Regions from separate parts of the Erysipelothrix enhydrae genome, predicted to be linked through region 1. Evidence: a T-box and tRNA genes for the amino acid it is inferred to sense, from the RefSeq annotation. Region 1 holds a T-box; the other holds one or more tRNA genes.
The links. The T-box of region 1 lies ahead of serS (serine--tRNA ligase). A T-box ahead of a tRNA ligase gene usually reads a tRNA of that ligase, here a tRNA-Ser.

Region 1 (4,432 bases):
GATGGAGGTTTCTTATGATTAAATTAATAGCTACTGATATGGATCACACGCTTTTAGACGATGATTCAAATCTACCCCGTAATTTTGAAGAAGTACTAAAGACGCTTAAAGATAATAACATCCATATGGTCTTAGCCAGTGGACGTACTCTATTTAGCATTAAGAAAAAAGCGGTTAATTTCATTGATGATCTATCGTTTGTTTCTGACAACGGCGCCATTGTAGAGCACAACGGCGAGATACTGTATAAATCAGTATTCTCTAAACTAGACGTGGAAACTGTAACAAAGGTTTTCAGGACATGTATCGAAACTTCGATTATTGCATCAGGTATTGATTGTGCCTATGTTGAACTTGGCGACCCAATACACGAACAATATCTCGAAGAATACTATCCTGGGTTCGTTATTGTCGACGATCTCACAGCTATAGATGTAGATTTTGTTAAGATAACTGCGTGCAGTCTCAATCACACGGTTTCTAATTTTAATGAGATTGTTAAAGAATCTTTAGACGGTCACTTTAATGCAGTCACTGCGGGAGCGGTATGGATTGATGTAATGCATTCTAATGTTAATAAGGGAGTTGGAATCAAGCACTTACTAAAGGCTCTTAGTATCGACGCTGCGGACATTATTACGTTCGGGGATTATCACAACGATATCCAGATGTTAGAGCTGGCAGGAAGCTCTTACGCAGTCGCTAATGCACATGCGGATGTCAAAGGCGTTGTCACTGAAGTTATTGAATCGAATAATGAAAATGCTGTAATGAATCAAATTCAAAAATTAGTAAAAAAATAGAGCCTATTGATTAGGCTCTATTTTTTTCTTGAATCCCATGTAGGGTTGAAGTGCTTCAGGAATCAATACACTTCCATCAGCTTGAAGATTGTTTTCTAAAAATGCGATAAGCATTCTTGGTGGTGCTACAACTGTATTATTTAAAGTATGTGCATAGACACGGCCTTCTGGCGTATCAATACGTATTTTTAATCTACGCGCTTGAGCATCTGTTAAGTTTGAACAGCTTCCGACTTCGAAATATTTCTTCTGTCTTGGGCTCCATGCCTCAACATCAACACTCTTATTCTTTAAATCTGCAAGATCTCCAGAGCAACATTCGAGAACACGAACAGGAATATCTAGGGTTCTAAAGAAATCTACTGAATTGTGGTAAAGTTCTTCGAATAATACTGCACTGTCTTCGGGGTGACACACTACAACCATCTCTTGTTTCTCAAATTGATGGATACGGTATACCCCGCGTTCCTCAATTCCGTGAGCCCCTACTTCTTTGCGGAAGCATGGTGAATAACTTGTAAGTTTATGAGGTAGCGTTTCTCCGTCGATAATAGTATCAATGTATTTACCAATCATGGAGTGTTCACTTGTACCGATTAGATATAAGTCTTCTCCTTCGATTTTATACATCATGTTTTCCATCTCTTCAAAACTCATTACGCCACTTACTACGTCACGATGAATCATAAATGGAGGGATAACATAATCGTAACCACGATCAATCATAAAATCACGAGCATATGAAGTAACAGCGGAATGTAATCGTGCAATATCTTTTTGCAGGTAATAAAACCCAGCTCCAGCAACTTTTCGTGCTGCGTCAAGATCAATACCGCCAAACGACTCCATAATGTCTGTATGATAAGGAACATCAAATCCTTTATCGACGATATCCCCTACTGTATAACGTTCAACATTTTCACTATCATCTTTACCAATCGGTACATCGTCCGCGATGATATTTGGAATTTCCATCATTAAAGCTTTGATTTTATTAAACAATGGTTCTTCACGTTCTTCGATATCCTTTAGTTCAAGAGCGAAAGCCTGAACTTGTTCTTTCACGGCGTTTGCTTCATCAATCTTTTTTTGACCCATAAGCTGACCAATTTGTTTACTTAAAGCATTACGTTGCCCTCTTAGTTCATCCGCGCGAGTCTTAATTCCGCGATATTCAATATCTAGAGCAATGATTTCGTCTACCATATCCGCTTTATGTTCTTGGAACTTCTTCTTAAGGTTTTCCTTAATAAGCTCAGGATTGGTTCTAAATAGATTAATATCTAACATATTTTTCTCCTTTTGAAAATAAAAAAAACACCTCTTAAGGGACGTGTAAACGTGGTGCCACCCTTTTTCATATGTTCCACGTGGAACATACCTTTAACAGATAACGGTTGTCTTCCGAAATGAATCTCTCCAGGGTGGAACTATAAAGTTTTATAATGATTTTCACCAAGCATCATCTCTCTTAAATAAAACAGTTATATTAATCCCTCTCAACGAGTTAAGTAAATTATAGCGATTATCATATTTTAAGTCAAATAGAATCGAAAGAAAAAGCAAGGAGTTTCCTCCTTGCTTATGTTATTCTGCAATTTCTATTTCTTTTTCATTAACAGGTTCTACTTGATCTGTTGTTTGTTCTTCATTTGGTTCCTCAACTGTAGGTTGAAGAATCGCAACTTGCGACACAGAATCTGTTTCACCAACGTTAATCAAACGAACACCGATCGTTGATCGTCCATAAATTCCAATGTTACTGATTTCTGTACGAATAACAGTTCCTTCATTAGAGATGATTAATGCTTCCTCATCACCGTTAACTGCACGAAGTGAGACAAGGTTACCATTCTTCTCAGTAATGTTTACTGTTTTAACGCCCTTAGCCCCACGTTTGGTGCGTCGGTATTCCGAGATGTCAGTACGCTTACCGTAACCTTTTTCGGTTACTGCTAGGATATATTGACCTTCACGGTCAGTAGCAATTCCTACCACTTCACCTTCATCAACATTAAATCCAATAACACCTGATGCTGTACGTCCCATAGAACGGACTTCATTTTCATCGAATCGAACGGCCTTACCGTTGCTTCCTCCGATAATGATTTCGTTATCTCCGTTTGTCATACGAACACCTACGAGTTCGTCATCTTCACGAAGTGTAATCGCAATTTTACCGTTTTGGCGTATTGATTCAAATTCTTGAACTTCAACACGTTTCACAATACCTTGTTTTGTAACGAAGAATGCATATTTTGATTCGTCATCTTTCGCAACTTTAACGAGCGTTTTAACGGTTTCACCTTCTGTAAGGTTTAATAAGTTAATAACTGGTATTCCTTTTGATGTACGGCTTGATGACGGTACATTAAATCCGCGAATACGGTAAACTTTTCCGAGGTTTGTAAAGAGTAATAGATAATCATGTGTCGACATCGCTATAAATTGATCAACGGTGTCCTCATCGTATGTACTAATACCGCGTACACCTTTTCCACCACGGTTTTGTGTATTGAATGAATCAACTGTTGTACGTTTGATATATCCATTCATTGTCATCGTAACAACAATATCTTCAACTGGAATTAAGTCTTCATCTAACATATCAATATCAGCTTCTACAATTTCAGAACGACGATCATCACCAAATTTTGTTTTGATTTCGATTAATTCGTCTTTAATGATTGTAAGCAATCGATCGTGGTTCGCTAAAATATCTTTTAAATCAACAATTAGAATAGTTAATTCATTGAATTCATTTTCAACTTTATCACGTTGCAATCCGGTCAAACGACGCAATTGCATATCTAATACTGCTTTAGATTGAATTTCAGTTAAATCGAAGGCTTCATTGAGTCGAGTAATCGCTTCTGGATCGTCCTTGGATGTACGTATGATTGAAATAACTTCATCAATATGATCAAGTGCAATCATAAGTCCCTGTAGGATATGTGCGCGATCTTCTGCTTTCTTCAATTCAAACTGTGTTCTACGTGTAACAATTTCAATTTGATGATCACGATAGTGACTTAATACTTGTAATAGATTTAATAACTCAGGTCTTCCATTAACAAGTGCTAACATATTAACCCCAAAGGATGATTGGAGTGCTGTAAGACGATACAGTTGGTTTAATACAACTTCGGCTTGAACTTCTCTTCGTAGTTCTACTACAATACGAATTCCTTCACGGTTTGATTCATCTCGTAGGTCTGTGATTCCATTAATTTCTTTATCACGAACAAGTGTTGCGATTTTTTCTACTAAAGTAGCTTTATTAACTTGATATGGGATTTCTGAAATAATAATGCGTGGTTTACCATTCTTCATTTCTTCGATATCCACTTTTGCCCGCATAACTACAGAACCTCGTCCTGTTTCAAACGCTGACTTGATTCCACTACGTCCAAGTAAAAGTGCCCCTGTTGGAAAATCAGGACCAAAAATATAATCTTCCATTAGTTCTTTGATTGTTATATCTGGGTTATCGATTAATGCAATCGTTGCATCAATTACTTCTCCAAGATTATGAGGAGGAATATTTGTTGCCATACCAACCGCAATCCCAGTACCACCATTAACAAGAACATTAGGGAAACGCGATGGTAGTACAACGGGTTCATGCT
Region 2 (4,432 bases), 530 kb from region 1:
TAATCGTGCTTGTCAACATATTAAACGAAAAAAATATAAAAATCGAGAGAGTCGATGAAACGTCTCTCTCAATTCAATTTATTATATGTTTAACTTAAGCTATTTCGCTCGATTCATCTGCTCTACGGAAAATATTAATTTTACCTTCATCGTGCAGTGTTTTTAGTATAGTTGCAGATATAGGAAGCGCAAATAAACCGATGAAACCAAACATCTTTAGTCCTACATATATAAGGATAAGAGTTGCTAGTGGGTGGAGTCCTATTTGATCCCCCACAATCTTCGGCTCTAAAATATTCCGAATTACAGTGATTACAATGTAAGTAATCATGAGTCCGATGCCCAATGGAGTGTTACCCATGATGAGTTCAATAATAAACCACGGAATCATAACCGTTCCGGTTCCTAGAACTGGAAGGATGTCAATGATCGCAACCATAAAAGCCAAACCAATAGGATTATGGATACCAAGAATAAAGAACGCAAATGACAGCTCCACAAATGTCAGCGACATCAATTTAGCATAGGCTCTTAAATATTTACCGAGAACAGAAATCAGCCCATCTTTAATATCCAAGATCAAAGTTCTTTGTTTTAAAGGAATCATCCCCATTACACTGCTAACAATTCCTTGGTAATCCAACGTGAAGAAGAACGATGAAATAATAGCAATTAATATTGATATCAAAACACTTGGAATTGAAGAAATAAGTCGTGTAATGAAATTAATCGTTCCACCTGAAATCCCTTTGAAAATTCCATCAATGCTTTGAACTATAGAGCGACCAATAGATTCAATGATCTCAATGACATCCGGATCAAGATTAACGACGGCACCCTCTACCCAAACAATGACAGATTCAATTGCGGGAGATAGTGTTGCCTGATAGAAGCTTGGAACAGCTTTCGCAAAATTTTGAATACCCGCAATAACCGCTACCAAAATCCAAAATATAGCCGCTGCTAATAATATATAGAAAAGAATAACTACTAATAATGAAGAACCCTTTTGATTTCCAATTTTCTTTGTGAGTTTAGATATAACCGGCTTCAATAAGAATGCGATCACAAAACCAATAATAAAAGGCATCAGGTATTTCGTTGAAAATTTAAGGACCAATGCTGCAAGACTAAAACTTATTGCAAAATACAGAATATTAATTATAAAATTTTTACGTTTTTCAATCATAACTTCCTCCATCTATAGTTTATTTTAAAGATTTCAAGATTCAAAGTCTACCTTTATCATTTCCATATACCCATTTTTTGTTTCTTAGCATTTGCCTGTAAACGATTTAATTTATCTACATGAAGGTAATCACCATAGATATATTTAACCTTAGCAAATCCTCCGGAAACTAATAGTTCCTGTAAAAGTGTATCATCAACGTATACCCAGGCAATAACACGACCATATTTATCATACTTATCAGCTTCGGGATCATACTCAAGTTTGATTTTTTTTGCATTTTTTAAATATTCACACGTAAATGAGCTCGCTTCCTCTGCAAAAAATTGAGGATTGTATTGATCATTTTGACGCAGCTCTGGCGTATCTACAGCAATAAAACGGACTTTCTCTTTTTTACCACCAATGTTTAGTTGTGCTGTATCCCCATCAATACACTTGTGAAGTGTAACGTGTTCCATATTTGAATTACTCTGCGGCTTCGCAAATTCAGATAGAAGAAATATTATTACCAAAATAACTAGAACAGTGATTTTAAGTAACATATTCGCGGTGTTTTGTTTAATTTTATTGTTCATAGACACATTATACCCTAAACAATGTTAAATATTAAAAAAAACAATAAAATCCTATTGCCTAAGACCTATTGTTGTGATAATATGAATGAGCACTCAAAGAAGAGAGCAAGAAACAAACTTGGAGATGTACTCAAGTGGCTGAAGAGGTGCCCCTGCTAAGGGTATAGGTCGGGTAACTGGCGCGGGAGTTCAAATCTCCCCATCTCCGCCATTATTTTGTTTCTCATATATAAAAAAATGGTCCAGTGGTGTAGCGGTTAACATGCCTGCCTGTCACGCAGGAGATCGCGGGTTCGATTCCCGTCTGGACCGCCATTTTTTTGCAGGTGTAGTTCAATGGTAGAACACGACCTTGCCAAGGTTGAGGCGGGGGTTCAATTCCCCTCACCTGCTCCAAAATATTAATTATTAAGAACAGCATTGTTCTTTTTTTTATATCTTCCCTCAATTCAATAGACTTCTAATTGAATTGAGATTCCTTTTACCATCATTTTTTAGGCTTTGTGTTGACTGTAAGGTTGCATTCTGTAGCTGATTTAGAGCCAAACAAAAAAAACTAGTTTATGTTGTAAAAAAGGCTTGGAATAAGATTTTATCTATGGTAATATATATGAGCGTTAAGGGATTAACGTTTTGCAAATGGTCCAGTGGTGTAGCGGTTAACATGCCTGCCTGTCACGCAGGAGATCGCGGGTTCGATTCCCGTCTGGACCGCCATTTGCAGGTGTAGTTCAATGGTAGAACACGACCTTGCCAAGGTTGAGGCGGGGGTTCAATTCCCCTCACCTGCTCCAAGTACAATTTAATGTTTGCAAATGGTCCAGTGGTGTAGCGGTTAACATGCCTGCCTGTCACGCAGGAGATCGCGGGTTCGATTCCCGTCTGGACCGCCATTTGCAGGTGTAGTTCAATGGTAGAACACGACCTTGCCAAGGTTGAGGCGGGGGTTCAATTCCCCTCACCTGCTCCAAATAATTAATTTAACTCTATAAGTTCGCTTATAGAGTTTTTTTACTTTTAAAATCAAAGATTGGATTTAGAATAATATACGTTATAATGCTTTTATAGGAGGATTGTTTATGACCGAATCGATATATATTTTGAATATAATGGACAGTTACCAAATTGTTGTCGCAATCATCAGTCTTTCCGGTGTTTTACTAAGTTCTTTATTTGGATACATCAGTTCGTATCTTGGTAGAAAACAATCTGCCGATACCGAATTAAAGAAAATAAAAGAAAACCATCAGAAACAGATTGATCGGGAGAAGAAACTTGAAAAAGATACTAAACTTCGAATTGTATTACAAGAATTAACAGAAGGTTACTACGCTTTAAACTACGATTAATCCATTCCCGGTACGTACTTCAATACACCGGAAGGACAGGAAATCTTTAACCGTGTAATGTCTTTTATCACAGCATATGGTGATGAGCAATCCGTACAAACAACTATATACCTTCAAAAAACAATCTTTGAAAGTCATCTTTTGAGTACCTATTATGATTGCTTATCAGAATACGTACAAGACGACTTAACTTACACCATAGATTGGATACGCTATGAAACAAACGCACTTACATCGATATTAATTGCTCAACTTCGATATGATATCAGTAATGAATTACTGAATCCAAAAGATCTTATGATGGTAAAATATAACAATGATAATCCCGTTCTTAGGGATTTCTTCGAATCCGGCGTAGACCTATTTATTGAGATGCTTCAACTTGAACACTTCTATCCATATATTGAAAAGCATACTGCTTTAAAAGAAAAAACATATTCTAATTGAATATGTTTTTTTAATTACGATGAGGTCGAATGATTCGTTTACTATTCATATAGGTTATTACAAAATAAATCAGATAAAACAGAAAAACAATCGCGACCGTTGAAATGCTTAATACATTCGATGGATAACCTAAGTTGATTAGATTTAAATTTCGCTCTACCGCAATCAATCCAACAACTGTATGAACTAAGGCGACACCCAGTGGCATAAAGAAATATAAAGCTGTTTGTTTTAGAAGAGCACGATTTATCATGTTTGATGAAACCCCAATCTTCCGAAGAGTTTCATAGCGTGCCTGGTTATCACTGGCTTCTGATAATTGTTGGAGCGCTAAGATAACAAGACTTACGATTAAGAGTACCATCCCAACATATAGTCCCACAGCGGCAATGATAATTTCAGTACCCATTCCCGTAAGTCCTGAATTATATCTGGAAAGAATATCGGTAGCATAGTACTCTGTTGGATCATCCTTTTGTTTTAGATTTACTTGTTCTATAATCCTTTCAATCTCTGCCTCTGACGAATTCAAGAGATTAGCACTCAGAATCGTTTTGATAAAAACGTCAGGCCAAGTGACCTTTATATGATTGAAGTCTTGATCATTAACCACCAAGATCGGGTATCCATTCGATTGATTGGAAATGATTACAAAATTTTCTTTATCATAAGGTTGTAATAGAAATTCTTGATTATCAAAAATTAATGGTTTGCGATAATCAAGGACATCGACCAAAGGTGTGCGCATCGTAACAAGGCTGTTGTAATCCGGTTGAAAGTAAAGTTGATTCTGATCGAGCTTGAGTACCGGTTTCTTATGAAAGGTACGGACTTTATTGTAGTCACTAAGTGTGACAAGTGCTAAGGGT

Region 2: it encodes a tRNA-Ser, which carries the amino acid that the T-box ahead of serS (serine--tRNA ligase) is inferred to sense. The anticodon was not compared.

Annotation. Positions count from the first base shown of each region.
Region 1 is NZ_CP125807.1:654,899-659,330, reverse strand. Features, by position in the region: gene LLS04_RS03325 (HAD family hydrolase) at 15-803, shown strand; gene serS (serine--tRNA ligase) at 807-2,093, opposite strand; T-box leader at 2,128-2,315, opposite strand; gene gyrA (DNA gyrase subunit A) at 2,391-4,432, opposite strand, start outside.
Region 2 is NZ_CP125807.1:128,555-132,986, forward strand. Features, by position in the region: gene ytvI (sporulation integral membrane protein YtvI) at 95-1,189, opposite strand; gene LLS04_RS00745 (thermonuclease family protein) at 1,246-1,767, opposite strand; tRNA gene LLS04_RS00750 (tRNA-Ser) at 1,888-1,978, shown strand; tRNA gene LLS04_RS00755 (tRNA-Asp) at 2,007-2,082, shown strand; tRNA gene LLS04_RS00760 (tRNA-Gly) at 2,090-2,163, shown strand; tRNA gene LLS04_RS00765 (tRNA-Asp) at 2,409-2,484, shown strand; tRNA gene LLS04_RS00770 (tRNA-Gly) at 2,488-2,561, shown strand; tRNA gene LLS04_RS00775 (tRNA-Asp) at 2,585-2,660, shown strand; tRNA gene LLS04_RS00780 (tRNA-Gly) at 2,664-2,737, shown strand; gene LLS04_RS00785 (hypothetical protein) at 2,847-3,116, shown strand; gene LLS04_RS00790 (hypothetical protein) at 3,174-3,563, shown strand; gene LLS04_RS00795 (ABC transporter permease) at 3,574-4,432, opposite strand, start outside.